DNA from 4 places in the Pannonibacter sp. genome. Region 4 is predicted to be linked to each of the others. Evidence: predicted binding sites of a transcription regulator. Region 4 holds the regulator's gene; each other region holds the start of a gene.
What was found. The regulator PhoB, encoded in region 4, activates phosphate uptake and scavenging genes when phosphate is short. The targets are predictions, from matches to a motif close to TGTCATNNANCTGTCAT.
Positions count from the first base shown of each region.

Region 1: a site for PhoB is predicted at 2,428-2,444, ahead of ACTIFE_RS16535 (DUF2794 domain-containing protein). Genes of this name have one in related genera too.
Region 2: a site for PhoB is predicted at 3,555-3,571, ahead of ACTIFE_RS15455 (DUF2278 family protein). Genes of this name have one in related genera too.
Region 3: a site for PhoB is predicted at 3,415-3,431, ahead of phnC (phosphonate ABC transporter ATP-binding protein). Genes of this name have one in related genera too.

Region 1 is NZ_JBHYDX010000025.1:53,444-61,120, forward strand. It holds gene ACTIFE_RS16525 (ABC transporter permease) at 1-692, shown strand, start outside; gene ACTIFE_RS16530 (Bax inhibitor-1/YccA family protein) at 836-1,615, shown strand; gene ACTIFE_RS16535 (DUF2794 domain-containing protein) at 1,952-2,347, opposite strand; gene ACTIFE_RS16540 (GNAT family N-acetyltransferase) at 2,878-3,396, shown strand; gene ppa (inorganic diphosphatase) at 3,534-4,073, shown strand; gene ACTIFE_RS16550 (metallopeptidase family protein) at 4,111-4,530, opposite strand; gene ACTIFE_RS16555 (hypothetical protein) at 4,572-4,829, opposite strand; gene ACTIFE_RS16560 (disulfide bond formation protein B) at 4,845-5,369, opposite strand; gene ACTIFE_RS16565 (YqaA family protein) at 5,384-5,962, opposite strand; tRNA gene ACTIFE_RS16570 (tRNA-Leu) at 6,150-6,236, shown strand; gene ACTIFE_RS16575 (hypothetical protein) at 6,375-6,929, shown strand; gene ACTIFE_RS16580 (cupin domain-containing protein) at 7,073-7,573, shown strand; gene ACTIFE_RS16585 (CYTH and CHAD domain-containing protein) at 7,649-7,677, shown strand, end outside.
Region 2 is NZ_JBHYDX010000022.1:49,913-57,589, forward strand. It holds gene ACTIFE_RS15440 (CmpA/NrtA family ABC transporter substrate-binding protein) at 1-549, opposite strand, end outside; gene ACTIFE_RS15445 (ANTAR domain-containing response regulator) at 577-1,158, opposite strand; gene ACTIFE_RS15450 (endonuclease/exonuclease/phosphatase family protein) at 1,413-2,426, opposite strand; gene ACTIFE_RS15455 (DUF2278 family protein) at 2,454-3,476, opposite strand; gene ACTIFE_RS15460 (hypothetical protein) at 3,705-4,493, shown strand; gene ACTIFE_RS15465 (SLC13 family permease) at 4,666-6,441, shown strand; gene ACTIFE_RS15470 (crotonase/enoyl-CoA hydratase family protein) at 6,457-7,236, opposite strand; gene ACTIFE_RS15475 (hydroxymethylglutaryl-CoA lyase) at 7,238-7,677, opposite strand, start outside.
Region 3 is NZ_JBHYDX010000020.1:15,396-23,072, forward strand. It holds gene phnE (phosphonate ABC transporter, permease protein PhnE) at 1-619, opposite strand, end outside; gene phnE (phosphonate ABC transporter, permease protein PhnE) at 635-1,483, opposite strand; gene phnD (phosphonate ABC transporter substrate-binding protein) at 1,551-2,468, opposite strand; gene phnC (phosphonate ABC transporter ATP-binding protein) at 2,521-3,363, opposite strand; gene ACTIFE_RS14500 (alpha/beta hydrolase) at 3,930-4,808, opposite strand; gene ACTIFE_RS14505 (aspartate dehydrogenase) at 4,857-5,675, opposite strand; gene ACTIFE_RS14510 (ABC transporter ATP-binding protein) at 5,662-6,363, opposite strand; gene ACTIFE_RS14515 (ABC transporter ATP-binding protein) at 6,357-7,112, opposite strand; gene ACTIFE_RS14520 (branched-chain amino acid ABC transporter permease) at 7,109-7,677, opposite strand, start outside.
Region 4 is NZ_JBHYDX010000006.1:73,876-81,552, forward strand. It holds gene pstC (phosphate ABC transporter permease subunit PstC) at 1-750, shown strand, start outside; gene pstA (phosphate ABC transporter permease PstA) at 747-2,081, shown strand; gene pstB (phosphate ABC transporter ATP-binding protein PstB) at 2,096-2,893, shown strand; gene phoU (phosphate signaling complex protein PhoU) at 2,929-3,639, shown strand; gene phoB (phosphate regulon transcriptional regulator PhoB) at 3,675-4,373, shown strand; gene ACTIFE_RS06025 (GcrA family cell cycle regulator) at 4,540-5,079, opposite strand; gene ACTIFE_RS06030 (aspartate aminotransferase family protein) at 5,510-6,712, shown strand; gene argF (ornithine carbamoyltransferase) at 6,717-7,640, shown strand; gene ACTIFE_RS06040 (Hsp33 family molecular chaperone) at 7,651-7,677, shown strand, end outside.

The DNA.
Region 1 (7,677 bases), on a different contig from region 4:
CGGGCCTGGGGCTCAAGATCGGACAACCCATCAGCGTCAACGTCCTCGGGCGTGAAATCACGGCGCGGCTGGCCAACACGCGCACCGTCGAATGGCAGAGCCTTGCAATCAATTTCGTCATGGTGTTCTCGCCCAACACTTTCGCCGGCGCGCCGCATGCGCATCTCATGACCGTCACCTGGGATCCCGATGTCAGCACCGAGCGGGAGCTGTCCCTGCTGAAGTCAGTGTCCTCCGCCTTTCCGACCGTCACGACGATCCGGGTGAAGGACGCCCTGTCGCAGGTGAACTCGATTGTAGAGCAGCTTGCACTGGCGATCCGCTCCGCCTCTTCAATCACGCTGATCGCCAGTGTGCTCGTCCTTGCCGGCGCACTGGCAGCCGGCAATCGCAGCCGCATCTATGACGCGGTGATCCTGAAGACGCTCGGCGCAACGCGAGCCAGGCTGATCTTCGCCTATGCGCTGGAATACGCCATTCTCGGCCTCGCAACCGCCCTCTTCGCGCTGGCCGCAGGGGCCGCTGCGGCCTGGTATGTCATCACCGGGATCATGGGCGGCAGTTTCACCTTGCTGCCGGCCACAGCCGCAGGCGCCGTGTTCGGAGCCCTCGTCCTGACGGTCGGTTTTGGCCTGATCGGCACATGGCGGGTCCTTGGTAAGAAGCCCGCCCCGGTGCTCAGGAACCTCTGAGCCCGGAGCATCGGCGCACATGGACAATCTGTAATGGTTTTTTCGTAAGGACCGTCTTGTTCAAGTAACGTATTTTTCCCATATTCCATGGCAAACGAGTTTGGAGGCCTCCGCCTCCACGTTGCCAAAAGGGGATAAGTTACATGTCGTCGTTCGACCGGAACAACCAGACGCCCTACGCGGTCGCCGGCCGCTACGCCGATGCCGGCATTGACCAGGGCCTGCGCTCCTACATGCTGGGCGTGTACAACTACATGACCATCGGCCTGGCCATCACCGGCCTGTTCGCCCTTGGCATCGCGAATTTTGCCGTTACCCAGGATCCGTCCCAGGCTGCGGGACAGATGGGTGACACACTCCTGACGCAGCTTGGCGTGCTCCTCTATGGCAGCCCGCTGCAGTGGGTCGTGATGCTGGCACCGCTCGGCATGGTGATGTTCCTGAGCTTCCGCATCCAGTCGATGAGCGCGTCCACCGCGCAGATCACCTTCTGGGTCTATGCCGCTCTGATGGGTGTGTCGCTGTCGTCAATCTTCCTAGTCTACACCGGCGGCTCCATCGCGCGCGTGTTCTTCATCACCGCCGTGTCCTTCGGTGCGCTCAGCCTCTTCGGCTACACCACCAAGAAGGACCTGTCGGCCTGGGGTTCGTTCCTGTTCATGGGCCTGATCGGCATCGTGCTGGCTTCGATCGTCAACATCTTCCTGGCCTCGTCGGCCATGCAGTTCGCGATCTCGGTCATCGGCGTGCTGGTCTTCGCTGGCCTCACCGCTTACGACACCCAGCAGATCAAGGAAATGTACTACGCTGGCGATGACAGCGAAGTGGCTGCCAAGAAGTCGATCATGGGCGCCCTGCGTCTGTACCTCGACTTCATCAACCTCTTCCTCATGCTGCTGCAGCTCTTCGGCAACCGCGAATAAGCGGCAGGATCAAACGGAAAAACAAAGGCCCGGGCAATGCCCCGGGCCTTTTGCTTTTGAAAAGTCTTTTTTGTCATCCCGGGCGAAGCGGAGCGGAGATCCGGGACCGGAGAGCCATGGTCTCTCTAGGGTTCACTGATCGATACATTGACGCCTCGACCCTCCGGTCCCGGCTCGGCGCTGCGCTTGGCCGGGATGACTTCGATGAGGTCGGGGTTTGTCAAGAAGCTTAGGCCCAGATAACGCACGGGCCTCTTGCTTTAGACAAGCCCTTTTCGTCATCCCGCACACGACTCACAACCGCAGGCGCGGCCATGAACCGCCCGGCAGGCAAACTCACGCGTCGACAAGTCTCAGATGCTTCTTCTTGTCCAGAACCTTGAGCACGGAGGCCAATTCGTGGCCGCGCTTGAGGATCATGCCACCGGAGGCAATGACGCTGTAGGCTCCCTGGCGCCGGGCAAGCTTCGGATCTTTCTCGATCCGGTACAGCGGCATTTCACTGGAGCGGCGGAAGACGGAAAAGACGGCCTTGTCCTTCAAGAGGTCGATGGCGTAATCGCGCCATTCGCCATCGGCCACCATTCGCCCGTAAAGTCTCAGGATCTGGTCAAGTTCGCGTCGATCGAAGGCAACGATCGGGCGGGCGGGAGGCGCCGGGGACACGGCGAGCGGGATGGCACTGGTCCGCTCGCCACTGCGTTCGGATGCTTCGGTATCGCACTCGTTCATGACGCCTCCTGCTGCCGGGCGCAGTCGCCCGTCGGGATCTCCACGACCTTGCGGGTAGGTTCCCGATCCCACAAGGCGCATGTCACGTGCCTGTCATGATGCCCTGCCCAGCAAGACCTTGGCAAGACCTTGGCAACCCTCGTCAAGCCTAGCCGTCAAACCGTTCCACCCGCTCAAAAATCTTGCTTTTGCCTTATTTGGGCCCTGCACCGGCCAAATTGACCTCCCATATTTTCATCATCCCCGTTCGGTTCGGACAGGACTGGTCCTCGGTACGCATCAGCCCCCCAGCCCCCCGAGGCTCAGACCAATCCGGACAAAAGTGCTCGCGTGCGCGGGCGGGGCACCTGAAGGGCCGGCCTTGTCGCCGGCCCTTTTCATGTTCGCAGTCCGATCCCGCCCCATGTCCGCACCCGAGGCAAGCCCGTGCCGAAGCCGGAGAGCCTGCGCGCCACGGAAAAACGCCCGGCTGAAGTGTCCTGACGCAAGGTTCCTTTTGCGAGTTCCAGCCGCTTCTGTATCATCTCCCCATGAGAACCCAGCTCGTCGAAACCCGTCCGGCCCGACAAACGGATGCAGCAGCCCTTGCTGACGTTCATGCCGCCGCTTGGCGTGGTGCCTATCGCGGCCTTCTGGACGGCCTCGACCTCGAACGGCTGGTCACCAACCGCTCTCCGCGCTGGTGGGCGGATGCCCTGTCCCGTGGCGTCAGCATCGACCTCCTGGAAGTCAGCGGAGAAGTTGCCGGCTACGCCACCTCCGGCCCCTGCCGGATGCGCGGCCTGGCGTCGGGTGGCGAGATCTATGAACTCTATCTCCACCCCCACTATCAGGGTCTGGGCTTCGGCCGGCAGTTGTTCGAGGCCACGAGAGCCAATCTCGAGGCCAAGCGCATGGCAGGGCTGGCCGTGAGGGTTCTGGGCGAGAACACGCCTGCCTGCGGCTTCTACCGGGCCATGGGCGGCAAGCTGGCGAACCGGACCTGGCACAGCACAGGGGGGCGCAAGCTTGAGCTTCTGGTTTACTGCTGGCCTGCCCGGGCCGGCTGACTGCCCGGCCCTGCCGCCCCAGATTTCATCCTCTGCTCATCCGGCACATAGGCTTTTCGTTGCAACGCAGCACTTGCCCCTTGCGCGCGGCAACGCGGGCTGCAATAGACCTGCGCACCAACTCAAGGAGCAATCCCATGCGTATTGATGCCGTGCCGATTGGCAAGAACCCGCCGGAAGAGATCAACGTCATCATCGAAGTCTCCGTCGGTGGCGAGCCGATCAAGTATGAGATGGATAAGGCCGCAGGCGCGATGTATGTCGACCGCTTCCTGTACACGCCGATGCGTTACCCGGGGAACTACGGCTTTGTTCCGCACACCCTGTGCGGCGACGGCGATCCGATTGACGTGATCGTTGCCAATCAGCGTCCGATCGTGCCGGGTGCCATCATGAGCTGCCGCCCGATCGGCGTGCTGATGATGGAAGACGAAGGCGGGATGGATGAGAAGATCATCGCCGTGCCCAGCTCGAAGCTGACCAAGCGCTATGACAAGGTGCAGTCGGTTGATGACCTGCCGGACATCACCATTGCCCAGATCAAGCACTTCTTCGAGCACTACAAGGATCTGGAGCCCGGCAAGTGGGTGAAGGTGACGGGCATCGAAGGCCCGGACGTCGCCCGCAAGATGATCCTTGAAGCGATCGAGCGCGCCAAGGCCGAAGAAGCCAAGTAATCGCTCTCAGCGCCTGACATTTATCGAGGCCGCGCGGTCAGTCCGCCGCGGCCTCGAGTGCTTCCATGTCCTCGTCGGACAGGCCGAAGTGATGGCCGATCTCATGGATGAGGACGTGCGCGATCACATCGCCAAGGCTTTCCTCATAGTCGGCCCAGTAGTCGAGGATCGGACGGCGGAACAACCAGATCCGGTTCGGTTCCTGGCCGGTGAAGAACGCGCCCCCTGTCTCCGGCATGCCAGCGCCCTGGAACAGGCCGAGCAGTTCGAACGGATCCTCCAGCTCGACGCTCTGCAGCATCTCATCAGTCGGAAAATCCTCGATGCTGATGACAAGGTCGCGGCACAGGGCGCGGAACGCGTCGGGCAGCCCGGCGTAGGCCTCGGCGGCGATGGCCTCGAACGTGGCAAGGTCCGGAGCACTGAGGCCGGACCAGAGGGAAATTTTGTCACTCAACGTCTCAGGTCACCTGTTGGCACGCGGCGGCCATCGACCGCTCATCCCAGATAGGTAGCGGCGAGATAGATGAGAAGACCCGCCGCAACGATGAGCCCGAGCGAACGGCCGATCCGCGTGCCCCAGACCTCGATACGGTCACTCTGGTCCTTGTCCGCTCCACCCAGATGGTCCCGCGCCCTTGTGGCCATGCGCCGCGTCGAAGATCCGAGGATCGTTTCGCTCTCCGCGTTGACCCGGTCGATGGCCTTGCGTGCGTCTTCCGCCCGCGCCTTCTCCCGCCGTTCCCGTTCTCCCATGCCCTGTCTCCTGTTCTAGGCAGGTTTACCGGCTTTGCGGGCAAAGACTGCAGCACCAAGCGCCAGCAGGCCAAGCCCGGCGGAGGCAATGGCGTTCCAGCCGGCAAAGGACAAGCCCAGCATGCGCCAGCTCGCTTCGGTGCAGGAGACGACACGGGTCGTCTGCAGGGCCTGAAGCATGTTGGCCGCCGAGGTTGGCGCCGCCGAGCCACCGCCACAATCGGAGGGACCGGCCCAGAACTGCCACTCCGCCCCGGCCTGATAAGCCCCCAATCCGGCACCATAGGCAAAGACCACTGCCACGAGAAGCAACAACGCCGTTGCAAGGCCGTACCGGCGAGCAAGCAAGGCAAGCAGCGACAGGAGCGCCAGCGGCAACCCGACGTAATATGGCACCCGCTGCTCGAGGCAGAGCTTGCAGGGCACATATCCGCCAATCAGCTGGAACCCCCAGGCCGTGGCAATGGTAAGGCTTCCTGCGCCAATCAGCAGCCAGGTCGCTGCGCGGGCGAGAAGCCCTCTGTCTGTGCCGGTCATCATGGCGACTGTCTTCCCTAGAGCAATTTGATCAGCGCAAATCCGCCGAACAGCAGCACCACGAAGACGGTGAAAACAAGGCCCAACCGCTTTTCGATGAAGTCACGGATCACTGGCCCGAAGAAATAGAGCAATCCGGCTACGATGAAGAAGCGCAAGCTGCGCGACACGATACTGGCCACGAGAAACACCGGCATCGACAGCCCGGTCGCACCGGCGGAGATCGTGATCACCTTGTAGGGAAATGGCGTCAGGCCGGCGAAGAACACGAACCACCAGCCCCATTCGTTGAAGATGACGCTGAACTGGTCGAACTTGTCCATGTAGCCATAGAAGTCGAGGATCGGCCGGGCGATCTGCTCGAACAGGACTGCGCCGATAAAATAGCCAAGTACACCGCCCAGCACCGATGTGATGCTGCACAGGAACGCGTACCACCAGGCCTTCTCGCGCTTGGCGATGACCATCGGAATCAGCAGCAGGTCTGGCGGAATCGGGAAAAAGGAGCTCTCGATGAAGGACACCGAACCGAGAGCAGCCGGCGCACGCGGGCCGGAGGCAAGCGAAAGGGTCCAGTCGTAAAGGCGTCTCAACATGTTTGGTCGCAATCCCCTAGAAACATGCCAGACTGCATAGCGGTGCAGCAGCGTTTTGTCACGGCGCCTGGTGTCGACCCTTGCGCTTTTCAATGGCGCGCAGCAAAGGCGAAGCCGGGCGGGGATAGCGACGGCAAAGCGATTGACGGCTGAAGCTTTGCGGCTATAGTCGCGCTCCACGACACAGGCCCCTGTGGCGGAATTGGTAGACGCGACGGATTCAAAATCCGTTTCCTGTGAGGGAGTGCCCGTTCGAGTCGGGCCAGGGGCACCATGCCGGCAAAGAGCCTTTGCCGGCGCCCATTGCGGCATGTTCTTCTTCCCGAACCTCCGACTTGATTGCAGCCGCTTGAGGTCTCAGGCGAATTCCTTGATTGTCGCGTGACTGGACAGCCGGCGAAAGGGGAGAGGCATGGGGCAGGCAAAACGCAAGAAGGATGCCGGCGCGCGCGTGTCCTGGTGCCGGACCTGCACCTACTGCTGCGAACTTCCCGAAATCGGCCCCCTGAACAAACCGATGTATCGACCCTGCAGCCACATTGAGGGTGGCGGCTGCGCGATCTTTGGCGCGCCGGAGCGCCCCGCCGCCTGCCTCGCCTATCACTGCGCCTATCTCTCCGCGCGCGTGACAAACTCACCCGAGCGCAACCGCATCCCGCATCCTCTGGATGCCGGCGCCTACTTTCACCGTGACCCGGTCGAGCGGGTGTATGTGATGTTCGTCGATCCGGCCCGTCCGCTGGCCTGGAAAACCAGCGACGCCGCTGCCTATTTGCGAGAGCGGATCGCCCAGGGCTTCGAACTGCTGATCTTCGACCGCGGCCGTCGCATGGTTGTCACCTCTCAGCCCCTGTTCCAAGCAATCCTGGACCGCGACATCGTCGCCTTCGCGGATCAGGAAGGCCGGCCGCATGACATCGAGAGCTGGGCGCTGGAGGCTCCAAGGTATAACCGACCAGTTGATTGAATTCGGCGACAGTCGATTAACCGCTTTTGCAAACAATGGCCTCACCGGCCCGACGATAAACCTCATTGAAACGCCCTGCGTGCAACACCAAGGGCACAACAGACGTCCGCAAGAGGCGTGACAGGGCAGATGAGGCGAGCACGATGACGATTGCCGAGATTGACAGCTTGAGCCAGGAAGCCAATGGCAATCCGAGCCTGGATGGCTCGATCAAGATCGTTTCCGCCCCGCCGGCCTTTGCCTATGCCGCTTTGACCAAGACAGCGCTGCGCAGCGCACCGATCCGCAAGGAATGGGTGCTTGAAGGCGATCCGCAGGCGCGGCTCGACAGCCTGTCGATCGGCACCAACGGCTGGTCCTCCACCGATCATTGGGACTGCACGGCCGGAAAGTTCAACTGGCATTTCGATTGGGATGAGACCGTCCTGTTTCTCGAAGGTGAGGTTCACATCACCGACGACAGGGGCAACACCTACGTCGGCCGTCCCGGCGTCAGCATGCTGTTCCCGGCCGGAACCCATGCCGTCTGGCATGTCCCTGTCTATGTGCGCAAGATTGCCTTCAACCGCCGTCCCATCCCTTGGACGATCTCCATGCTGATGAAGATTTCTGCCCGCCTGCAGCGCCTCCTGCGCCTGGCATGAAGTAAGCCGGATAAACAAAGGCGCACCTGTTGCATCTTTGTAGACAGCATCCGACCGCTTCGATAAAACCGCCATATGGCTACTTCAAACAGGGAAATCGAGCT
Region 2 (7,677 bases), on a different contig from region 4:
CCGATCCGGATCGACACCGCCGGCCGCAAGCCAGTAGCGAAACTCGTAATTATGCGAGGAAAACGGATAGGTCACACCGAGGGTGAGTGGAGGCAATCCGGCTTCCTTGCGGCTGGCAACCAGTGCCGCAAAGGCCTTCGCACAGGCAAGCGCATCAGCCGTATCGGACAGGCCTGTCTGCTGGCGCATCCCGTCATAGATCCGGACTGACAGGGTGATCGCGTTGCCGCCACGCCCGAGCGTAAACGGCGTGACCACGGGTGCGGGATTGGAGCCAAGGCCCAACTGGGCTGCGACCGGCATTGGCGCCAGCATATGCGCAGCGTCGAACTGACGGAAGGCGAGCCGGTCGCGAACATTGGCCCAGGACACGTCGCGCACCAGATCGAGTTGCAGCCCTTCACGCGCGGCAAACCCCAGTTCGGACGCCGCAATCAGGATCGAGGCATCGACGAGCGGGATGAAACCGGCCCGCACCAGCCGCGTCTCGCGCCGGCCGATCGCTGCTGCAAAGGGTTCACCGCTCGATGTCTTGGGGCTTGCGTTCATATCCTCAGGCTCCCTGTCGGCGGCGGGTCACAGCAGCAAGCTGGCCGCAGTGACAACGCTTTGGGCGATGTCCGCCATCTTCTTCTTTTCGTTCATTGCGGTTTGTCGCAGCAGGGCGAAGGCATCGGCCTCCGACAAGCCGCGCGACTGCATCAAGATACCCTTGGCCCGTTCGATGATCTTGCGTTCTTCCAGCGCATTGCGCGCATCGGCCAGTTCCCGCTGCAGCCGCGCGAAGGCATTGAACCTGGCAATCGCCATGTCGAGGATCGGCTTCACCCGCTCCTGTCTGAGGCCGTCAACCACATAGGCCGACACCCCGGCATCGACGGCCGCTTCCAGCATGCCGCTGTCGGATCGATCAACAAACATCGCGATTGGCCGCTGTGCTGCGCGGGAGACCTGAAACAAATGCTCGAGTTGGTCGCGGTTGGGGTTTTCCAGATCGATCACGATGACATCCGGATCGATATCCAGAATGCGGCGCAGCAAGCCGTCCATGGTCGTGACGAGAATGACCCGTTCGTGCCCAGCCTCCCGCAATCCGCGCTCGATGATCGCGGCGCGGATCTTGTTCTCATCGATCACGAGTACAGTAAGGGCGTCCATACCCCATTATGCGGCGCAGCAAATGCAGCGCAACAATCAGGCATGCGCATTTTTTAGGCATTCGCGAGCGGAGCACCTGGATCCTTTACAGCGTAACTGCAAAGGCGCCGAGGCAGAGCCTATTGATGCGGCGTTTGACGCACTTTCTCAAGGCAGATGCCCGCATTGCCCCATCGAGGCCAAAGGCGCGTTCAGCCGGGACAAGCGGCAAGCTCCCTTGCTGAGGCACAACACGCCCCGGACGACTGCCCGCGTCAAGGCTTCACGAACTGGGACAGATACTCATCGGAATAGTCGACCTCAAGCTCAACCCAGACCGGCAGGTGATCGGACATCTGATGCGTGACCCACGTTTTCCAGTAACTGTCCCAGGTCCAGCGGTCACGGGACGGATCTGCAGGGTCGCGGTTCGCGAGCGCTGCATAATGATCCTTCTCGCTGTCAAGAAACAGGATGCTGCGATAGTCGATCTTGCCGGACCGCAGCAGCTTTACTTTCTGCCCTTCGCCTGTAAACGCAATCTGATCATAGTGTTTCGTGCCGCCGAGATTGGTTGGCCCGAATTCCGGCACCGTGAAAGCCCGGCTGGTCAATGCGGTCATGGTCGGGTCCCGTGGCCCGACGATGTTCAGATCGCCGAGAAGGATATAGACCTCGTTCTCGCGCTTTGCGCGTTCCTCGAGGATTTCAGCGATCGCCGCGATCTCGGCGACCCTTTTGGCTTTCTTTTCGCCGCGTTCATCGCCGAAGTAGATGTGCGCGCTGCACAGGATGAAACGGAACCAATGCGCCTGAAATGCCGCAAAGAACGGCGTTCGGGCAAACTGCGGCTTGCCCTCCGGCTGCACGATTTCACCAACGAGATTGCGGAAGAACACCTTGGCCTTGTTGTAGAGAAAGGCGATCCGCTCATCATTCCCCTGTCGGCCAACCGTAATGTCTGTGACAAAATAGTCCCAATTCGGACCAAGCAGGGTAACCAGTCGCTGCAAAGGCCGGAGGTCATTGCGGATTTCCTGGACCGCGCAAATGTCGAACCGGTCGATGATCTCGGCGAGATAGTGATAAGTCTCACGCAGCCGCGCCCCACCCTTGCCGCTGTCGAATTCGCGGATGTTCCAGGAGCCTATGATCAGCGAGTTGCTGCGACGCCCCTGGGTGATCTGGCTTGCGAGTTCCTGGCGCAGGGCAAGAAGCTTGCGGGCGATGAAATCCGCATGTGCCGCATCGGTTTCGCGGTACCCGCGCAGATCCTTGTACATGGCCATGGTCTTGTCTCCTGCGCGTGGGGCACATCAAAACACTGTGGTCCACCCTTCCCGGGCAACGTCCTGCTTCTGGTAGATAACCCTGTCCGTGATCGTACCGTCAGGGGCAACGAGCTGGATGCCCCCCTTCTTGTTGGACAAACGCGGGCCGAGCGGCGTGGCGGTCAGACGAACCCGCAAGGTCTCCCCTGCCCCCAGCAATCCCTTCAGTTGTTCCGTGCGGCCGCTCATGTCAGCCAGCGTCCAGCCGGTCAGGTCGATGGCAATATCGGTCCGGTTGAGAACTGTTACGGTCTCCTCGCCGTCTTCAGGCGAAGCACTCGGATCGATCAGCGCCGCAAGGATCGACAGGGCGGCCGTCATCGGATTGATCGCTTGATCCGGCTCGGGCTTGGCCTTCAAAGGATGGCCGGTCTGGGCATTCGTCGACCAGTCCTGGCTCTGGAAGGCAAGAAAGATCGCCGTCCATGTATCGGTTTCACCGAAATGAATGAGCAAGGCACCGTCCTGATTGACCCCATTCGAACTGGCAAAGCTGCCACGTGAGCCCTGATTCATGTGGATGTCATGAATGCCATTGCCAGGCAGAAAGCCGAAATAGGCATCCGGCTTGCCCGGTTCCGGCCCCCAGACCTCTCCAAACGCGTAGAAACTGATGTGATGATCCTCGGCAATCGCAGTCTCGACCAGGGGTTCGATGAGATCGCGCAGGTCATTGGCTGGGCCGCTTCGCTGGAACGGAGCGATTTCCATGTCCTCCCGTCGCACGATACCACCACGCACATAGTCGAGCGCCAGGTGCGGTCGATCCCGACGGATGTCCGTGATACCGGCAGGCAGTTGTTTCAACTCAGATAAAATCGGATGGGCGAAACTGTGCTGGATATCGAACAGGAGGTCATGCGGCGCCTGCTTGGACCGCACATTGACGGCAATGCGATAACTTGTCCCGAGGGCCTCAATTCGGATCTCGATGTGGGGACTGTCATCATCATCAAGGGTCATGGCTGAGGCAATGCCCTTGAGGAGCCCGTAGTTCTTCAAGGCCATGCCAATCTCCACCCGAAGGGCACCAGCCAAACCCGGCTGCGCCGCCAAATACAAACTACTTTAGATTGATCCTGCGTAACGTCAATTTTGTGACGCAGGGATATGTTCCGAACCTGTCCGCCTGTCGCCGGCTTGACCCATGACCGTGCCATGTCACATTGACGTGAGGCAGAAACGGGCGTGATTCGGCTTGGTTTCCTGCAGTCGGGCAGATGAACGGGGACGGTGGTGGCAGAGACCGGTTGGATTGAACTCTTGCGCCGGGTAGCGGCGCTGGGTCTGGCGGTGCTGGGCCTGGCCGGCGGGCTCAGCGTGTTTTCGCCGATCACCGGACTTGTCTGCCTTGCTGCTGCCGTCGGGGTGTATGTCGGCTTGCCCTATCAGACACCGCCAACCGGTTCAGTCCAGCCGGACTGGCAGCCATCGATCCTCATGTCGGATATGATCGGATTTGCGGTCGGCGTGCCGTTCTTCAGCCTGCCGCTTCTGGCTGCAGCCGATATGCCGACCCCGGCAGCATTTGTTTCAATGCTGTTCTTCCTCCCGGCCTCGCTGTGCTTTCCGATTTTCTACCTGTCGGCACGCCAGGCAACATCCTATGCCCGGTTCTTCGGCAACGGCTTCGAGGTGACGGAGTTCGGCCTGACCATGCGCCTGCGTTATACCGATCTGGCACGGGCCGAAATACGGATCTGGCAAATGAAGCGCGGTCTTTCGCTGCTGTCGCCGTTCCTGGACCGGCGACACGGGGTGACGCTGGTGGCCGGATCCGCTCCCTCGAAGACGCTGCGGCTGACCTCAAAAACAGGGGCCGTTTTCGTTATTTCGACGGAGACAATCCCTGATCTTGAACGCATCTTCGTCGACATGGACCGCGCCGGCATCGAGTTGCCGAAGGGATTGTCCGATCTGGGACGGCGCCGGATCCGCAGGGTACGGGAAAAGCGCTGGGGCAAGGTCGAAGACACTGTTCCAGCTCCGGCACCAGGTTTGGACCGCCTGCGCAAGCCGCGTTGAAGTCAGGCATTTTCCGCCAAGTCAGGGCTGAACGTTCCCGGTCTGGCCCGGATGAGGGTATTCGGTTCTGCTTTTGCGACAAATGGAGCGCGCCGATTGCTTCATATTGCCTTTCGGGCAATGCTAATGTCCTGTTGGACCGGGGGCGAGCAAACGGGGCGGCGCACAGCACATGACTTTTGACCAGATTTTCGTCTTGCTGTTGCTGGCTCTCGTGTTATTTGGTTTCATCAAGGAAATATATCCACCGGAACTGACCGCGCTGGCCGCCTCTGCCGTGCTGATAGCCGTCGGAATTGTCGACACGAAAGAGTTCCTTGGTGTCTTCTCCAACAGTGCGCCAATCACGATTGCCATGATGTTCATCATCAGTGCAGCGCTGGAGCGGACCGGCGTGCTGCAACTGGCTGGCAACGTCCTGGAGAAGCACTCGAAAGGATCGTATCTGCGGGCTGTCTTCATCATGATGCTGTTCGCAGTGACGGCCTCTGCCTTCATGAACAACACTCCCGTGGTAATCCTGCTGACGCCAGTGATGATTGCCGTGGCCACCGGGCTTGGCACGACCCCCTCGAAATTCCTGATCCCACTGTCCTATGCTGCGATCTTCGGTGGCACGCTGACGCTGGTTGGCACCTCGACCAACATCCTGATGAGCGGCATCACGCTGAAGGCCGGCCTAGAACCGATCGGCATGTTCGAGATGACCCTGCCCGGGCTCATCCTTGCGTCGGCAGGCCTTGTCTACATGATCTTCGCCGTGCGTTACCTGCTGCCGGAGCGTCAGTCGATGGCGGGTTTGCTGAGCCAGGGCGGCACGCGCCGTTTCATGGCCAGGCTGCTGATCCCGGCAGGCTCCCGCTACGTTGGCAAGAGCCTGGAAGACCTGCCGTTCACGGGGGCCGGCACCCGGATCCTCGACGTGCTGCGCGGCGAGCACTCGATGCGCCACCGGCTTGACGACCTGACGCTGATTGCCGGCGACCGGATCGTGATGAAGACCGGGACAGGCGAAATCCTGGCGCTGAAGGAAGATGGACAGATCGAGTTCCGGGATGTCTCTGACCAGGGGTTCGAGCCGGTTGCTGCCGCGCAGACCTTGATGCTGGAGGCCAGCGTCGGGCCGAACTCGCATCTCATCGGCCGGTCGCTGAGCGCGCTGAACCTGCGCCGGACCTACGGCGTCTATGTGATGGCCGTGCATCGCCAGGACCGCAACATCTCGGACGAGATCGACCACTTGCGCCTGCAATTTGCCGACACGCTGCTGCTCGAAGGACCGGCGGAAGGGCTGCAGCGGCTGGCCGAGGACGAGGGCCTGATCAACCTGTCCGCGCCGCAGGAACGCGCCATCCGCAGGCAAAAGGCTCCAATCGCCATTGCCACCATCATAGCTGTCATGGGACTTGCCGCCCTCGGGATCATGCCCATCGAAGGGCTGGCCGTGATTGGCGCGGTCGTCGTGATGCTGACGCGCTGCATCGATCCGGTCGATGCCTTCGAGGCTGTCGACTGGCGCATCCTATTCCTGATCTACGGCATGCTTGGCTTCGGCATCGGCCTCGAGAAGACGGGGGCTGTGGAACTGATCGTCGACAATGCCATGGCCCTGATCGGCCATGCCCATCCGATGCTGGTGCTGGCCGTTGTCTATGTGCTGACCTCGGCGCTGACCGAACTGGTCAGCAACAATGCCGTCGCCGTATTGGTGGGCCCGATTGCCATTGCATTGGCCCAGCAACTTGGGCTGGATCCGCGCCCCTTCATCATGGCGGTGATGTTCGCCGCCAGCGCCAGCTTCGCAACGCCGATCGGCTATCAGACCAACACATTCGTCTACAGCGCCGGCGGCTACAAGTTCCGCGACTTTCTCATCGCCGGCGTGCCGCTCAACATTCTCTGTGCCGTTATCGCGGTGCTTGTTATCCCGCTGTTCTTCCCGTTCTGACGGCAAACAGCCTGATCACAGCCACGCCGGCTTGCGCTTGTCGAAGAAGGCGGAAATGCCCTCGTGCGCTTCCGGGTCTTCCCAGCAATCGGCCAGCCGCTCGATGGTGGCGGCAATCACCGCCTCGGTGATCGGCGTGCCAAGCGAGCGGGCGAGCGCCTTGGCGCGGGCGACTGCGCCGGGGGCCGCCGCCAGATAGGGCTTCACCTCGCGCTCGATGGCCGCGTCCAGTTCGTCCGCCGCCACTACCCGGGCCACGAGATCGAGGTCGCGGGCTTCCGCCGCATCGAACAGGCGCGCCGACATGAACACCCGCCGCGCCTTGCCCTCGCCCATGCGGGCGACAACATAGGGGCTGATGGTCGCCGGGATCAGGCCGAGGCGCGTTTCGGTCAGGCCGAACTTCGCGCCGTCCACGGCGATGCAGACATCGCAGACGCTCATCATGCCGATGCCGCCGCCGAAGGCCTGGCCCTGCACGCGGCCGATCAGCGGCTTGGGCAGCTCGTTCAGCGCCTTGAGCATCAAGGCCAGCTTGCGCGCCTCGGCGATGCGCGTCGCCCGGTCGGCGGTGAACTGCGCCCGCATCCAGTCGAGATCCCCGCCGGCACAGAAGCTTGCCCCCTCGCCGGTCAGGATGACGACGCGCACGGCGGGATCAGCCCCCAGCTCGGCCGCTGCCGCCGTCAGCTCGGCAATCATGGTCGCAGACATCGAATTGTGCTTCTCGGCCCGGGCCAGCGTCAGCGTGGCGACCCCGCGCGGGTCGGTTTCGATGCGAATGGTCTCGAACATCTCAGGCCTCCTCACGCAGGGAACGGGCAAAGGCGGCGGCTTCCGCCAGCTTTTCAAGGTCCAGCCCCGTCTCGTAGCCGTGATCGGCCAGCAACCGGGCGACGGCCTCGGTCGCCACGTTGCCCTTGGCGCCGGGCGCATAGGGGCAGCCGCCGAGACCGCCGACAGCTGCATCGAACGTCCGCAGCCCCTTGTCGAGGCTGACTTCGATATTGGCGAGCGCGTTGCCGCGCGTGTCGTGATAATGGCCGGCGAGGCGATGGGCGGGCACCTTTGCCAGAACCGCATCCAGCATCCGGCCGATGCTCTCCGGCGTGCCAGCGCCGATGGTGTCACCGAGCGAGACCTCGTAGCAGCCCATGGCAATCAGCTCAGCGGCCACATGGGCGACGCTTTCGGGCGGTGTCGGGCCGTCATAGGGGCAATCGGTGACGCAGGAGA
Region 3 (7,677 bases), on a different contig from region 4:
CAGCGCTCATGCCGTGCAGGGGCGAATTGAACGGGAACCAGAAATTCTCCCACCCAAAGAAGTAACGATGCACTTCGATCTTCGACCTGGAGACCTGGACACGGCGATCAAACGTGGGACGCGCGTCGAATTTCTGTTCGTTTCCGGTAATCCACTCAGGCGTCGGTCCGGGCAATGTCACCTGAACCTTGTCGTCCACAACCGTCGCGATGATAAGGCCGTAGTCCGGGACGTTAAATTCGAGCGTCGGGCCGTCGATCTGGGCAAGGTATCCGTCCCCGAGATCAATGGTTGTCCGATTGCCCTCGATTGCAACCCACTCCGGGCTGGTGCCCTTCGCATAGGTGGCCGTGCGCTCGCCTTCGATTGCAATCGTCAAATCACCACGGCGCAGGTTCTGCTCGACATGGACCTTATGATAGATCGTGTCGACGCCGAGCAGTGCCGCGCGCTGCGGATCCGCGTTGCCGAGGATGGCTGATACATCGAATGCCATCCAGGCATAGGCGAGATAGGCAAGAACGAGCAGGGGAATGCCAACGGCCCGCATCATACGGTCGCGAATGGCGCGTTGGGCAAGCTCGAGATTGGATCCCGAAGGGAGGGTGGCGGCGGTCATTGTCCTGTGCTCCCGTCAGTGACGCGCTGCGCCGGTCAACCGGGCGCGCAGGTATGAGGACGTCTGGTCGATGATGATGATGGCCAGGAACAGCAGCAGGAACAGAGCCGCCGTGTCATCGCCAGCCCCCTGGCCCCAACCGATGGACCGGCGCAGTTCCGAGCCGATGCCGCCGGCGCCGACGAAGCCAAGGATCGCCGAAGCACGCACGTTGATTTCAAGGCGGAGCAGAAAGTAGCTGAGATAGTTCGGCGCGACCTGCGGCAGGACCGCAAAACGGATGCGCTGGATCCAGCTGCCGCCGACCGCTTTCAAACCTTCAATCGGCTTGCGGTCGATGTTCTCGTTGACTTCCGAGAACAGCTTGCCGAGCGCACCCGCCGTGTGGAAGGCCACCGCGATCATGGCCGGGATCGGGCTTGAGCCAAGCAGGAAGATCAGAAAAAGCGCGATGACCAACTCGGGAAAGGCACGCATGACATCCATGACGCGGCGCGTCACCGGGATCAACGGAGGCCAGACATCCAGGTTGCGCGTGCTCGCAAAGGACAGGCCCATCGCAAGGAAGCCGCCAATGATCGTTGCGACGAACGCGATGTTGAGGGTCTCGATCAGGGCAGGGAAAAAATGCCACATCAGACCAAGCAGTCCGAAGAGCCCAAGATCCCATGCTTCGATCACGATCTCGGACGGATAGTCGAAGAACTTGGTGAGGCCGGTCAGGAAACTGCCTGAGTTGAGTTCATTTGCTTCGCTGTAGCCCCAGGCCATCATGGCGACGACGAGAAGCACAGCCCCAAACGAATACAACTGCCGTTGCCGGCGCATGGCGAGCACGCTGGTGCCAAGGTCGATCACGGCCATTCCGAACTCCTGTTGAGAAAAGGCGGCCCCGGGTGAACCCGGAGCCGCCAAAGTCAGTCAGACGAACTCAGTTGCCGGCAGCGCGGCGAACTTCGACGATGTTCTCATAAGCGGAGTGGTTGATCGGCTTGAGACCGAGCACTTCGCCAGCCATGAAGCTGTAGGCGCATTCCTTGTCCATGAAGCCGAGCGAGGCGAGCATGCCGGTGATGTCGACCTTGACGCGCTCCGGCAGGGCCTTGCGCAGAACGATCGGGCCTTCGACGATGATCGGGGACTTCCAGATCTCGACGAGCTGGGTCATGTCGACCAGACCAGCGTCGGCAGCCTTGCGCAGGGCACCCGAGTTGTAGCCATCTTCCCATTCGCCAAGGCCATCGGCCCAGGTGACGCTGGCCGGATAGTCGCCGTTGAACACGCCAACGATCGACTGCTCATGGCCACCCGAGGTGACGACTTCCGAGAAGAACTCGCCGTTCTTCGTGGAATAGCCAGCCTTGTTCAGCTCATAGCTCGGGATGAGGTAGCCCGAGGTGGAGTTCGGGTCACCAAGAGCAAACTTCTTGCCCTTCAGGTCGTCCAGCGACTTGATGCCGCTGTCAGCGCGGGCAAAGCCGATGGCATGATAGCCAAAGGTGCCATCGACGTTGACCTTGACGAGAACCGGCTCAACAGCTTCCGGATCGGTCAGGTAAACCTTGGCATAAGCAGAAGCGCCGAGCCAGGCCATGTCGAGGTTACCGCCGAGCAGGCCTTCGATCACGCCGTTGTAGTCGGCCGGAGCGAAGATCTTGGTCGGAACGCCGAGCAGCTCTTCGGTCTTGGCGCGAATGCACTCGTTGGAGCGCAGGCGGTCGGACGAGTTCTCACCGCCGAGGATGCCGATGCGGAATTCGGTGATTTTTTCCTGAGCGAGAGCCGGGGTGGCCATCAGGGCGATCATGCTGACTGCGGCAGCGGACGCAATCTTCGAGAAAAGGGTCATATCCGGTTACTCCGAGGATAAAGACGAGTGATGACGGAAGGGGTGCAGCGGATCAAACCGCCGCTGCCGCAGGGGTCATCTGCCCGGCGGAAACTGAAGAAAGGTGCGGATGCGCTGCGGGCGCCTCCAGGGCGGTGGAAGTTGCAGCCTCGTTGAAGCTGTCATCCGCACCGTAGATCTCACGGGCAACATCCGTGGTCAGCGCTTCAGGAGCGCCGTCGAACACGATGTCCCCGTCCCGCATGCCGATCACGCGCTCGCAATAGCGGCGGGCGGTGTCGAGCGTATGGAGATTGCAGATGACGATTTTGTTGTCGCGGTCGTGGATTTCGCGCAGGGCGTCCATAACGATCTGGGCATTCATCGGATCAAGCGAGGCGATCGGCTCGTCGGCGAGGACGAGTTGCGGCTCCTGGACCAGGGCGCGGGCGATGGCGACGCGCTGCTGCTGACCACCGGAGAGTTCTTCGGCGCGCTTGATGGCTTCCTGCGAAATGCCAAGGCGATCCAAAGCCATCAGAGCACGCTCGATGTCCTCCTTGCTGAAGACGTTGAACAGGCTTTTCAGGGTCGAGTGGCCATTGAGACGGCCGAGCATCACATTGGTGACTACGTCAAGACGCGGCACAAGGTTGAACTGCTGGAACACCATGGCGCAATCGCGCTGCCAGCGGCGCTTTTCAGCCCCGGTAAGGCTCAGCACGTCGCGGCCGTCGAACATGATCTTGCCGGCGGACGCAGGCGTCAGACGGTTGATCATACGCAAAAGCGTCGACTTGCCAGCACCGGACCGACCAATGATGCCGACCATCTGCGGCTTGTCGATCGAAAAGGTGACGTTGTTGACGGCTGTGCGCGAGCCGAACTGCTTGGTTACGCCTTCAAAGGTGATCACCGGACGCCCCGTTGTTTGTTCTCATCTTGAGCCGACAAGAGCCACGGGTTTGTTACAACTCGATGACAAATCCTTTGCAGAACCTAAATTGAAAATGAAGTTTCAGTGACAATGCAGCAGCGATCGTCATCTGCATTGAGACCAGATTGAAACTTCAATACAATCTCATGACAATCACGACCGGAAAAACACAAGCGGATACGGGGCTCCTGGCTCGAACTGTCGCGCCCCCGTCATGAAACACGCACCTATCAGGCTCAATACAAGTACCTATGAATGCTGTTGCTGGTCCTTGCGCAAAACTGCCGTCGCTGACGGGAAATTGAGCTTCGCCGTTCCTCGGCCGGACATTTCCCAATGGGGCCGGCGCAAGGTTCGGGGACCGATTCAGGGGTTCTGCGCCACGGCGCGTGATGGCTGTTGCTGACACAAAGGCACTGTTGGCAAACCCGGCGCGGCCAAGCCTGTTCCATCTCGTCGCGTCCGGGCAACAAGGGACGCAAGACCGGCTTGCCTTTCGTGCTGGAATTGCTCGTCAAGCGCGCGCACCGGACGGCGCACTGTTGTCAGGCCGTAACGAGTTTCAGCAGCGCTTGTCCGACGTCGGTCGCCGGATCGCAGAGGTCGAAAACGATATCGAAGTGATTGCGGTCACGGGCCCTGATCTCCGGCATGCCAAGCGCATCGGCATAGGCCCGGGTCTGGCGGTGAAAGCCCGGTGTCTCGTGTTCGGCGACGGCAATGACGGACCGCGGCGCGCCGGACAGATGGCGCAGCGGGCTCAGCATCTCGACCTCCTCCGGCGTCAGCTGCATCCAGTCCTGGACATGGCTGCCGGCAATCGGGGCCAGCTCGAACAGCCCGCTGAGGGGAAGTGCTGCCTTCAACACCTGTCCGGGCAGACCGAAGTCCTTTTGCCAGCCGGACATCATCAGCGTTCCGGCCAGATGCCCGCCGGCGGAACTGCCGGTGACCACGATGCGGTTGCGATCAATGCCGAGGGCGGCCGCCTCGCGCCAGAGATAGGCAAGGGCCGTCCGCATCTGACGGGTGATTTCGGTCAGGCTTGCGCCGGGCGCAAGCGTGTAGTCCGGAACTGCCGATGCGATGCCGAGATCGGCGAGCATCGGGGCCATGAAAGCGGAATGCTCCTTCGACAGGGCGCGCCAGTAGCCGCCATGTATGAACAGCACCAGCGGCCGCAGTTCGCCCTGGCGTGTGCCGAAGAGGTCGAGCTTCTCCCGGCTCACCGGGTCATAGACGAGATCCAGTTTCGCGCCGGCCATCGATCTGGCCGGAAGGGACCGGGAGGTATATTGGCCGATGATCGCCGTGAAGACATCCGGGGCGACACAGTCGCGCGCGGTGTAGTCGGCATCCAGCCGGTCGCGCGGCCAGTTGCCTTCGGCGATCAGCGAGGCTGGAGTGGCGGGCAGGTCGGACATGTCGGCTTTCCTTTCGGCCGGATTGCCTTCGAAGGGATCCGGCAAGGGTCACAGCACAAGGGCGCCGGCGCGGTTCTCGATCAGGCGGACCAGCGACAGGGCGGTCATTTCGGAGGACTTGGGATTGGTCGCCAGGGGGCGATTGGTGAGGGTGAGGTCCATCTCGCCAAAGGCTCCGCTGGCGCGGATGCGATGAATGTTGCAGGCCGCCCCCGGATCAGCAACCAGCGCCACCTCGGTGCGGTCCAACCCGATGCCGGCAAGAGCCGAAATGACGGCAACATTGGCGTTCTGAGGATAGGCGGCGGCGGCCTGCCGGGCTGTCCCCTCGAAAAAGACATGCGCCTTTGCCAGCGCAGCCAGGTTACAGGCGTTTTCAGCCGGCGTGCCACGCCAGGCGGCCGGCGGCTTGATGATATCATGACGGACGCTGGCAAGGTCGAGCCTCGAGGCCGCTGCCAGCGCATCAATGCCGCCGAGCGCACCCGGCGGGACAAGTAGCTGGGCGCGGTTGCCACGAGCCAGTTGCAGGAACTCCTCCAGCAGGTCGCCGCTGGCAAAGGCTGAGGTGGACGACACGGCAAAATCGATGCTGGCGGACAGAGCGGCACGGCCCCAGGGGGCAACGCTGTCGCGTCCGGCAGCTTCGACTACAAGGCGCGGACGCTCCCCTGCCCCGTCCGTCAGCTCGTCGGGAGACGTTACATGCCGGCAACCGGAAGGCAGATCCTGCAGTTCGGCGTCCGCGTCCCGGGTGGCAACGGCAATGAGCCGGACGGGAGAGCCCCGTTCGGCCAGAAGCCCACCCACACGCCGGGCAATCGCACCCCAGCCAACGAGCACAACGGGAAGGTCAGAGCCCGACATAGGCCTGCACCCGTTCGGCATCCCGATCCATGTCAGCGCCGGAGCCAATCCAGACCGTGCGGCCCTTTTCGACGATATAATGACGGTCCGCGAGGCGTTTCAGCACCGAGAGGTTCTTGTCGATCAGCAGGATCGACTGTCCGTCCTGCTTCAGATGCTCGATGCAGTGCCAGATCTCGGTCCGGATGACAGGGGCAAGCCCTTCGGTCGCCTCATCCAGGATCAGCAGGCGCGGGTTGGTCATCAGGGCGCGGCCGACGGCCAGCATCTGCTGTTCGCCGCCGGACAAGGTGCCGGCGACCTGCTCCGACCGCTCCTTGAGGCGGGGAAACAGCGTATAGACCCGTTCCAGCGTCCAGGGATCGGACCGTTTCAGCCGGTTGGAAGCTGTGGCGACCAGGTTTTCGCGCACCTTGAGTGTCGAGAAGATCTGCCGGCCTTCCGGCACGAGACCGGCTCCAAGACGGGCAATGCGTTCGGGGGCAAGGCCGGCGGTGGCCACGCCCTCGAACTGGATGGCACCGCCCCGCGGGTTCAGCAACCCCATGATGCAACGGACCGTGGTGGTCTTGCCCATGCCATTGCGGCCCATCAAGGTCACGACCTCGCCATCCCGGATCTCGAGATTGACGTCGAACAGCACCTGGCTCTCGCCATAGGCGGCCTGAAGATTGGCGACACTCAGCACAATTCGTCCTCCGCCCCGAGATAGGCCTCGCGTACGGCCGGGTTGTTGCGAATCTCGTCCACGGTACCGCTGGCAATGATGCGGCCATAGACGAGCACGGAGATGCGATCAGCGAGCGCGAAGACAGCCTCCATGTCATGCTCGACCAGCAGCATGGCCGCGCTCTTGCGGGTCTCACCCAGCATCGCGATCATCGCCTGGCTTTCGACATGGCCAAGCCCGGCCATCGGCTCGTCGAGGAGCAGGAGCCGTGGCTTCATGGCAAGGGCCACGACCAGCTCCAGTTGTTTCTTCTCGCCATGGGAGAGATCGGCAACCCGGATGTCGGCGCGGTCCGCGAGGCCGCTGGAGGCCACAAATCGGCGTGCATCGTCCCAGACTGCCCGGCGGCCGCGCGCCAGATCGTAGATCCGGAAGTTATGACCCTCGCGGACCTGGATCGCCATGCCCACGTTCTCGATCACGGTCAGTTCATCGAGCAGGCTGGTGATCTGGAACGTGCGACCGAGGCCGAGTGCGACCCGATCCGGCGTCTTCAGGCGGGTGATGTCGCGGCCCGCCAGATGGATCGTACCTGCATCCGAGACCAGTTCGCCGCAGAGCTGGTTGATCAGGGTCGACTTGCCAGCCCCGTTCGGACCGATGAGGGCGTGGATTTCGCCCTCATGGACGTCGAGGCTGACGTTGTCGGTGGCAATCAGGCCGCCGAAAGTCTTTACCAGCCCCTCAATGGACAGGATGACGCTCATTTGACACCTCCCCGAACAAGCGCGGTGACGCGCTGAAGCAGCGCAGCAAGACCGCCCCGGGTGCCAAGCACGACGACAAGCAGAATGAGACCCAGGGCGAAGGGCCAGTGCTCGGACCAGGCCGCGAGGAATGTTTCGAGGATCAGGAACGCAGCAGCCCCCAGGAATGGCCCGAACAACGTTCCAACGCCGCCGAGGATCACCATGATCATCAGTTCACCCGACTTGGTCCAGTGCATCATGTCCGGCGAAGCAAAGCGCAGGAAGTTGGCCATCAGGGCTCCGGCAAGCCCTGCCCCCATGCCCGACAGCACAAAGGCATAGAGCTTGTAGCGATAGGCCGGGATGCCGAGGGCCGCCATGCGGCGCTCATTCTGGCGGATGCCTGAAATGACCGTGCCAAAGCTCGATTGGGTCAGGCGGCGCAAGCCATAGAAGAACAGAACCGAGATCGCGAGGACGACATAGTAGAACGTCGCCTTGTCGCGCATGTTGAGGCCAGGCAGTGCATTGGTGCGCCGGATGATGATGCCATCCTCACCGCCATAGGCCTTGAGCGAGACGA
Region 4 (7,677 bases):
GGTCTTGTCTGGAACCCGCAGTTCCGTGGTGGATCCGAACTCGGTATCCTGCCGCTGCTCTGGGGTACGTTCTACGTGTCCCTCGTGGCACTGCTGTTTGCCGTGCCGATCGGGCTGTTCGCTGCGATCTACATGGCGGAATACGCATCCAAGCCGATGCGCTCGGTCGCCAAGCCGCTTCTGGAACTGCTGGCCGGCATTCCGACCATCGTCTACGGTCTGTTTGCGCTGATTACGGTCGGACCTTTCCTGCGCGACTATTTCGCCCAGCCGCTTGGTCTTGGAAACAGCTCCTCGTCGGTTCTGACAGCGGGGATCGTGATGGGGATCATGCTGATCCCGTTCGTGTCATCCTTGTCCGATGACATCATCAACGCTGTTCCGCAGTCGCTCCGGGATGGCGCCTACGGGCTTGGTTCCACGCGTTCCGAGACCATCCGTCAGGTCGTGATGCCAGCCGCTTTGCCAGGCATCGTTGGAGCGATCCTCCTGGCTGCAAGCCGGGCTATCGGCGAGACCATGATCGTTGTCATGGGTGCTGGTGCGGCAGCAAAACTCGGCCTCAACCCTCTCGAGGCCATGACCACCGTCACTGTGAAGATTGTCAGTCAGCTCACCGGCGATACAGAATTCGCCTCGCCTGAGACGTTGGTTGCCTTCGCACTCGGGCTGACCCTTTTCATCTTTACCCTGGGTCTCAACGTGGTGGCGCTTTACATCGTCCGCAAGTATCGGGAGCAATACGAATGACCGATGTCGCCATTTCTCCGACGAAGTCGATCTACAATCCCGACGCGCGCACGCGCCGTCGCAATGCAGCCGAGCAGCGCTTCCGTCTCTATGGCCTGTCGGCAGTTATTGTCGGCCTGGTGGCGCTCGTTATCCTGCTGTGGTCGGTGCTCGCGAGTGGCCTCGGTTCGTTCAGCCAGGCCTTCATCACGATTGATGTGCCCTTGACAGCCAGCGTGCTCGACAAGTCCGGCACACGGGATGTCGAGGAACTCAAGAAGGTCAGTACTGTCGGTTACGGTAATGTGCTCAGGTCTGCTTTGATGGAGCAGCTTGAGCGGGACAAGGTTGACACCGCTGACGTCAATGACAAGGAGATCTTTGATCTTCTGTCAAAGGAAGCGCCTGCGACTTTGCGCAACATGGTCCTGGCCGATCCGTCACTCGTCGGTCAGACGATGAAGTTCAAGACCTATGCGAACGGTCGCGTTGATGGCTATTTCAAGGGGCGCGTAACCCTGGAGAGTGCGAAGCTCGACAGCAACATCACGCCAGGTCAGTTGTTACTTGCCGAGCGGATGCAGGACGCAGGCATTCTGACGAGCGGCTTCAACTGGGACTTCTTCTTCGGACCGGATGCTTCTGATCTTCGTCCGGAAGCTGCGGGTCTCGGGATCGCCTTCATCGGCTCGGCCTATATGATGCTGATCGTTCTCGTCCTGGCTGTTCCGATCGGCGTGGCTGCCTCAATCTATCTCGAGGAATTCGCACCGAAGAACAAGTTCACCGACCTGATCGAGGTGAACATCTCGAATCTGGCGGCGGTTCCGTCGATCGTGTTCGGTATTCTCGGCCTTGCGGTGTTCATCAATTTCATGGGTATGCCGCAATCGGCCTCCCTGGTTGGTGGCCTCGTGCTGACCCTGATGACCCTGCCGACGATCATCATCGCGACCCGCGCGGCCCTGAGAGCTGTGCCGCCGAGCATTCGCGATGCCGCCCTGGGTGTGGGTGCGTCGAAGATGCAGTCGATCTTCCATCACGTGCTGCCGCTGGCTGCCCCTGGCATCCTGACCGGGACGATTATCGGTCTGGCACAGGCGCTCGGCGAAACCGCTCCGCTGTTGCTCATCGGCATGGTGTCGTTCGTCCGAAGCTTCCCGGGTGCCCCGCCTGAAGGCTTCCTTGATCCGGCCGCAGCCCTGCCGGTGCAGGTCTATAACTGGACGCAGCGTGGTGACCCCGCCTTCGTGGAGCGAGCCTCCGGCGCGATTATCGTCCTGCTGATATTCCTTGTTGTCATGAACCTGGTCGCGATCGTCCTGCGTCGCCGCTTTGAACGCCGTTGGTAAGAAGGGGACATCCGATGAACGTTTCTGTAAATCTGGAGAATGATGTGGACCTCGCCCAGCACAAGATCGTCGCGAACAACGTTCAGGTCTATTACGGCGAAAAGCACGCCATCAAGGACGTGAACATCAACATTCAACCGTGTTCCGTAACGGCTTTCATCGGCCCGTCGGGCTGTGGCAAGTCGACATTCCTGCGGACGCTGAACCGCATGAATGACACGATCGACATCTGCCGTGTCGAAGGCAATATCTCCATCGACGGCGAAAACATCTATGATCCGCGCGTTGACCCGGTCCAACTGCGGGCCAAGGTCGGCATGGTGTTCCAGAAGCCGAACCCGTTCCCGAAGTCGATCTATGAAAACGTCGCCTACGGCCCGCGTATTCATGGCCTGACCCGGACCAAGGCCGAACTGGACGAAGTTGTCTCGGCCAGCCTGCAGAAGGCAGGCCTCTGGAACGAGGTGAAGGATCGCCTTGATGAAGGTGGTACGGGCCTGTCCGGTGGCCAGCAGCAGCGCCTCTGCATCGCCCGCGCCATTGCCGTGAGCCCGGAAGTGATCCTGATGGACGAGCCCTGCTCGGCGCTGGATCCGATTGCGACGGCGAAGGTGGAAGAGCTCATCGATGAGTTGCGCGCGAACTACACCATTGTGATCGTGACCCACTCGATGCAGCAGGCCGCCCGCGTGTCCCAGCGCACCGCGTTCTTCCACCTTGGCAATCTTGTCGAGGAAGGCGCAACGCAGGACATCTTCACGAACCCGCAGGACAAGCGTACGCAGGACTATATCACTGGCCGTTTCGGCTGAGTCCTCTGGTCCTCCAACGCGAGAAGGATTTGAACATGTCCGAGCATACCGTCAGTTCCTATGATGAAGAACTGCGCGCGCTGGCCGGCCGGGTCGCCGAGATGGGCGGCCTTGCCGAAGCGCTGGTGAATGACGCCGTGACAGCGCTGCTGTCGCAGGATCTGGAGAAAGCGCACAAGACGATCCTGCAGGACGCCCGTCTCGACGAGTTGCAGCAGGAAATCGAAGCCAAGTTCATCCGCATCGTCGCCCTGCGCCAGCCGATGGGCCAGGACCTGCGCGAGATCATGGCGGCCGGACGTATCGCCAACGACCTTGAGCGCGTCGGCGATCTGGCCAAGAACATCGCCAAGCGCGTCATCGCCATCGATGGCGACTTCAACTCGAAGAAGGCCGCTTTCGGCGTCGAGCACATGGCTGAGCTGGCGCTGAACCAGCTGAAGGCAGTTCTGGATGCCTACACCAGTCACGACGCCGTGGCGGCACAGACCGTTCGCGAACGCGATGACGAGGTGGATGCAATCTACACCTCGCTGTTCCGGGAACTCTTGACATACATGATGGAAGATCCGCGCAAGATCACCCAGTGCGCGCATCTCCTGTTCTGCGCCAAGAACATCGAGCGCATCGGCGATCACGCGACCAACATTGCGGAAAACGTCTACTTCATGGTCACCGGCAACCAGTTGCTGGAAGCCCGCCGCAAGATCGACGAAACCGGCCTTGCCGATCTCGAGAATGCCTGACGCGGGTCCCCGCGTCTGTTTGCTGGAGCGTGTGAATGCCTAAGGTTCTGATCGTTGAAGACGAAGAGCCCTTGAGCCTGTTGTTGCGTTACAACCTGGAAGCTGAAGGTTACTCCGTCGAGTCCTGTGCTCGCGGGGATGAAGCTGAAATCCGGCTGCGCGAAAGCCAGCCGGACCTGCTGCTTCTCGACTGGATGCTGCCGGGCCTGTCGGGCATCGAACTTTGCCGACGTCTACGTGCCCGAGCGGAAACCGAGCGTCTTCCTGTGATCATGCTCACGGCCCGCGGTGAGGAAGCCGAGCGTATCCGTGGTCTTGCGACGGGCGCGGACGACTATGTGGTCAAGCCGTTCTCGATCCCGGAACTGATGGCGCGTGTTCGGGCGATCCTCCGCCGCGCCCGTCCGGAGGTGGTCTCGACCATGCTCCGCGCCGGTGACATCGAGCTGGACCGCGAGACGCATCGGGTCCGCCGCAACGGCAAGGAAATCCATCTCGGCCCGACCGAGTTCCGGTTGCTCGAGTTCCTGATGACCTCGCCTGGCCGCGTCTTTTCCCGTGAGCAATTGCTCGATGGCGTCTGGGGCCATGATGTGTATGTGGACGAGCGGACGGTGGATGTGCACGTCGGCCGTTTGCGCAAGGCCATAAACAGGGGCAAGGTGAAAGACCCGATCCGCACGGTGCGCGGCGCAGGCTACGCCTTCAACGACCAGTTCGCGGTTGCCATCTGATCAACCCGGCCAGTGCCTTGATCCGAGAAAGCCCGTCACGTGCGGGCTTTTTGCTGTGTGCGGCGTTTTTCGCAGGAGATGAAAAAGGCCCGCCGGGCGATCGCTCCGGCGGGCCTTAACCTGGGCGAGGGGACCACAGACTGGTTGGCCCCCTCTGAGATCTGTATCAGGCGCGAGCGAGTTGCTTGCGGTCCTTGTCGCGCCGGCGATCATTGACCGGCTGATAGGCGATGCGGCAGTGATGCGCGCAATAAGGCACGCCAGGATCAGAGTGGCGACCGCAAAAGTAGAAGTCCTGGGTGCTTGGATCGCCAATCGGCCACTTGCAGGTGCGTTCGGTCAGGGTCAGGATTGTTGCCCGCTCGGTGATCGGAACGACTTCTGCCATCGGTTCCACCTGCGGCTCGACGTCGAGCGCGGCTTCTTCCATGGGTTCCATTTTCAAGGCCGTTGCCCCGCGGCTCTGCGCCACCGGTGCCTGTGCCGGACGTGGCGCAGACGGCGCAGCACTTGCGGGTGTGCGGGCCCGCCGCGGCTTCGCCGTCGGCGCAACCGCCTTGGCGCGTCCGGACAGTCCAAGCCGATGCACCTTGCCGATCACCGCATTGCGCGTGATCCCGCCGAGTTCGGCAGCAATCTGGCTCGCGCTCAGGCCATCCGACCAGAGCTTCTTCAGCAGTTCCACGCGTTCGTCAGTCCAGCTCATCCGTCACACCCCGCCGTTTCCGGCTGTAGATTGTAAATTTAGGCAGTAACCAGTTGTTAAGGCGCGCATGCTCCGCGCCCAACGTGGCATATCCAGTATGATTTGGTGATCTACAGCACGAGATGTCGTATCCGACAGACAGGACAGTACAATGGCGGCCAAAAGCGAGGCAAGGAGACGGGGCACATGAACCGGGGACGAAACGACTTTTCCCCAGATAACGCCGCCCCCAGTCCGCGACACTCGGCAGTGGCGGATTCGCGCCAATTGCATTGACAGGCGCAGCGTTGGGCGGTGTATAAACGTCGCTCGTTTCTTGTGCCGCCTGTCACGGGCGGCACAGTCCGTTTTGGCATCCCAATACGTATCCCTGAACCGGAGAGGTTTTCCGGGGCAAGTAGCCCCGACCCCCGCATGAGGAGTTGAGCATATGACGGCGTCGGCACTTTTCGGCACCTACGCTCGGGCGGAACTTGATTTCGTCCGTGGAGAAGGCGTGTGGCTGGAGACGTCGGATGGCCGCCGATTTCTCGACTGTGGTTCAGGTATTGCCGTAAATGCCCTCGGTCATTCACATCCCCATCTTGTCGCTGCCCTGAAAGATCAGGCGGACAAGCTCTGGCATGTCTCCAACCTGTACCAGATGCAGGGTCAGGAGAAGCTGGGACGGCGGCTGACGGAGGCGACTTTCGCAGATCGGGTGTTCTTTACCAACTCCGGCGCCGAGGCGATGGAGGCCTGCTTCAAGACGGCGCGTCGTTTCCATTATGCCAATGGCCATCCGGAACGGATCGACATCATTACCTTCGAAGGCGCCTTCCATGGCCGTACCATCGCGACCATCGCAGCCGGCGGCCAGGCAAAGTACCTTGAAGGCTTCGGGCCGAAGGCTCCCGGGTTCCTGCAGGTTCCCGCTGGCGACCTCGACGCGCTGAAGGCCGTCATCGGTCCGACCACGGCTGCGCTCTGCATCGAGCCGGTGCAGGGGGAGGGCGGCATTCGCGAGATCCCGGCCGAGTTCCTGCGCAAGCTGCGTGAGATCTGCGACGAGGAAGGCATCCTGCTGATCTTCGACGAGATCCAGACGGGCGTTGGACGGACGGGCAAGCTGTTCGCCTATGAATGGTCTGGCATCCATCCGGATCTGATGGGCGTTGCCAAGGGCATTGGCGGCGGTTTCCCCATGGGGGCCTGCCTTGCCACCGAAGCCGCATCCGCCTGTATGGTGCCGGGCACTCACGGCACCACCTTCGGCGGCAATCCGCTGGCGATGGCCGTCGGCAATGCCGTGCTTGACGTGATCCTTGAGCCGGGCTTCCTCGAAGAAGTGCAGCGCAAGTCGCTTCTGTTCAAGCAGCAACTGGCCGCCGTAATCGACGCTTATCCTGAGGTCCTGCAGGAGACACGTGGGCGCGGCCTGATGCTCGGCCTGAAATGCGTGCGTCCGAATACGGAAGTATTGGCCAAGGTCCGTGCCAACGGCTTGCTGGTTGTGCCTGCCGGCGACAACGTGTTGCGCATCCTGCCGCCGCTGACGATCTCCGATGCCGAAATCGGCGAAGCCGTCGCCCGTATTGAAGCCGCCGCCAAGGCCGTCGCGGCAGACGTTGCCGCCGAGAAGGCCGGAGCCTGATACCATGTCCCAGTCCCTGCGTCATTTTCTGGATCTCACCGACTTTGAGGGGGATGAGCTGCGCGCCATCCTGGACCTCGGCCGCAAGCTGAAGCGCGAGCGAAACGGCGTGCGCCGCGGCGAAGGCCCGCTGGCTGGCAAGGTGCTGGCAATGGTGTTCGAGCAGCCCTCGACCCGGACACGCATCTCCTTCGATGTGGGCATGCGCGAGCTGGGCGGTGAGACGCTGATGCTGACCGGTGCCGAGATGCAGCTTGGCCGCGGCGAGACCATCGCCGATACGGCCCGTGTTCTGTCGCGTTTCGTCGATGCGATCATGATCCGGATCCTGAGCGAGAGCGATCTCAAGGAACTGGCCGCCAACGCCACCGTTCCGGTGATCAATGGTCTTACCAAGCGCTCGCATCCGTGCCAGATCATGGCCGATATCATGACCTTCGAGGATCATCGCGGCTCGATCAAAGGCAAGTCGATTGCCTGGACCGGCGACAGCAACAACGTGCTGGCGTCCTGGATCCATGCGGCGCCCCGCCTCGGTTTCGAGATGCGCATTGCGACACCGGCAGAACTGGCCCCGCCAGCTGATCTCGTCGCAGCAGCGCGGGCCAAGGGGGCCTCGATCGTCGTGACCGATGATCCCTTTGAAGCCGTCAAGGGCACAGACTGCATCGTCACCGATTGTTGGGTGTCGATGGGCGATGACGACGAAGAAAGCCGTCACGACCTGCTCAGCGCCTATCAGGTTAACACGCGTCTGATGGCCGAGGCGAAGGCCGACGCGCTGTTCATGCATTGCCTGCCGGCCCATCGCGGCGAGGAAGTCACGTCCGAGGTGATGGATGGGCCGAATTCAGTGGTGTTTGACGAGGCAGAGAACCGGCTGCATGCGCAGAAGGGTATTCTCGCCTGGTGCTTCAACGGCGTTTGAGGGCGGATCCGTGGCATTCGACATTGCAGCATATGGA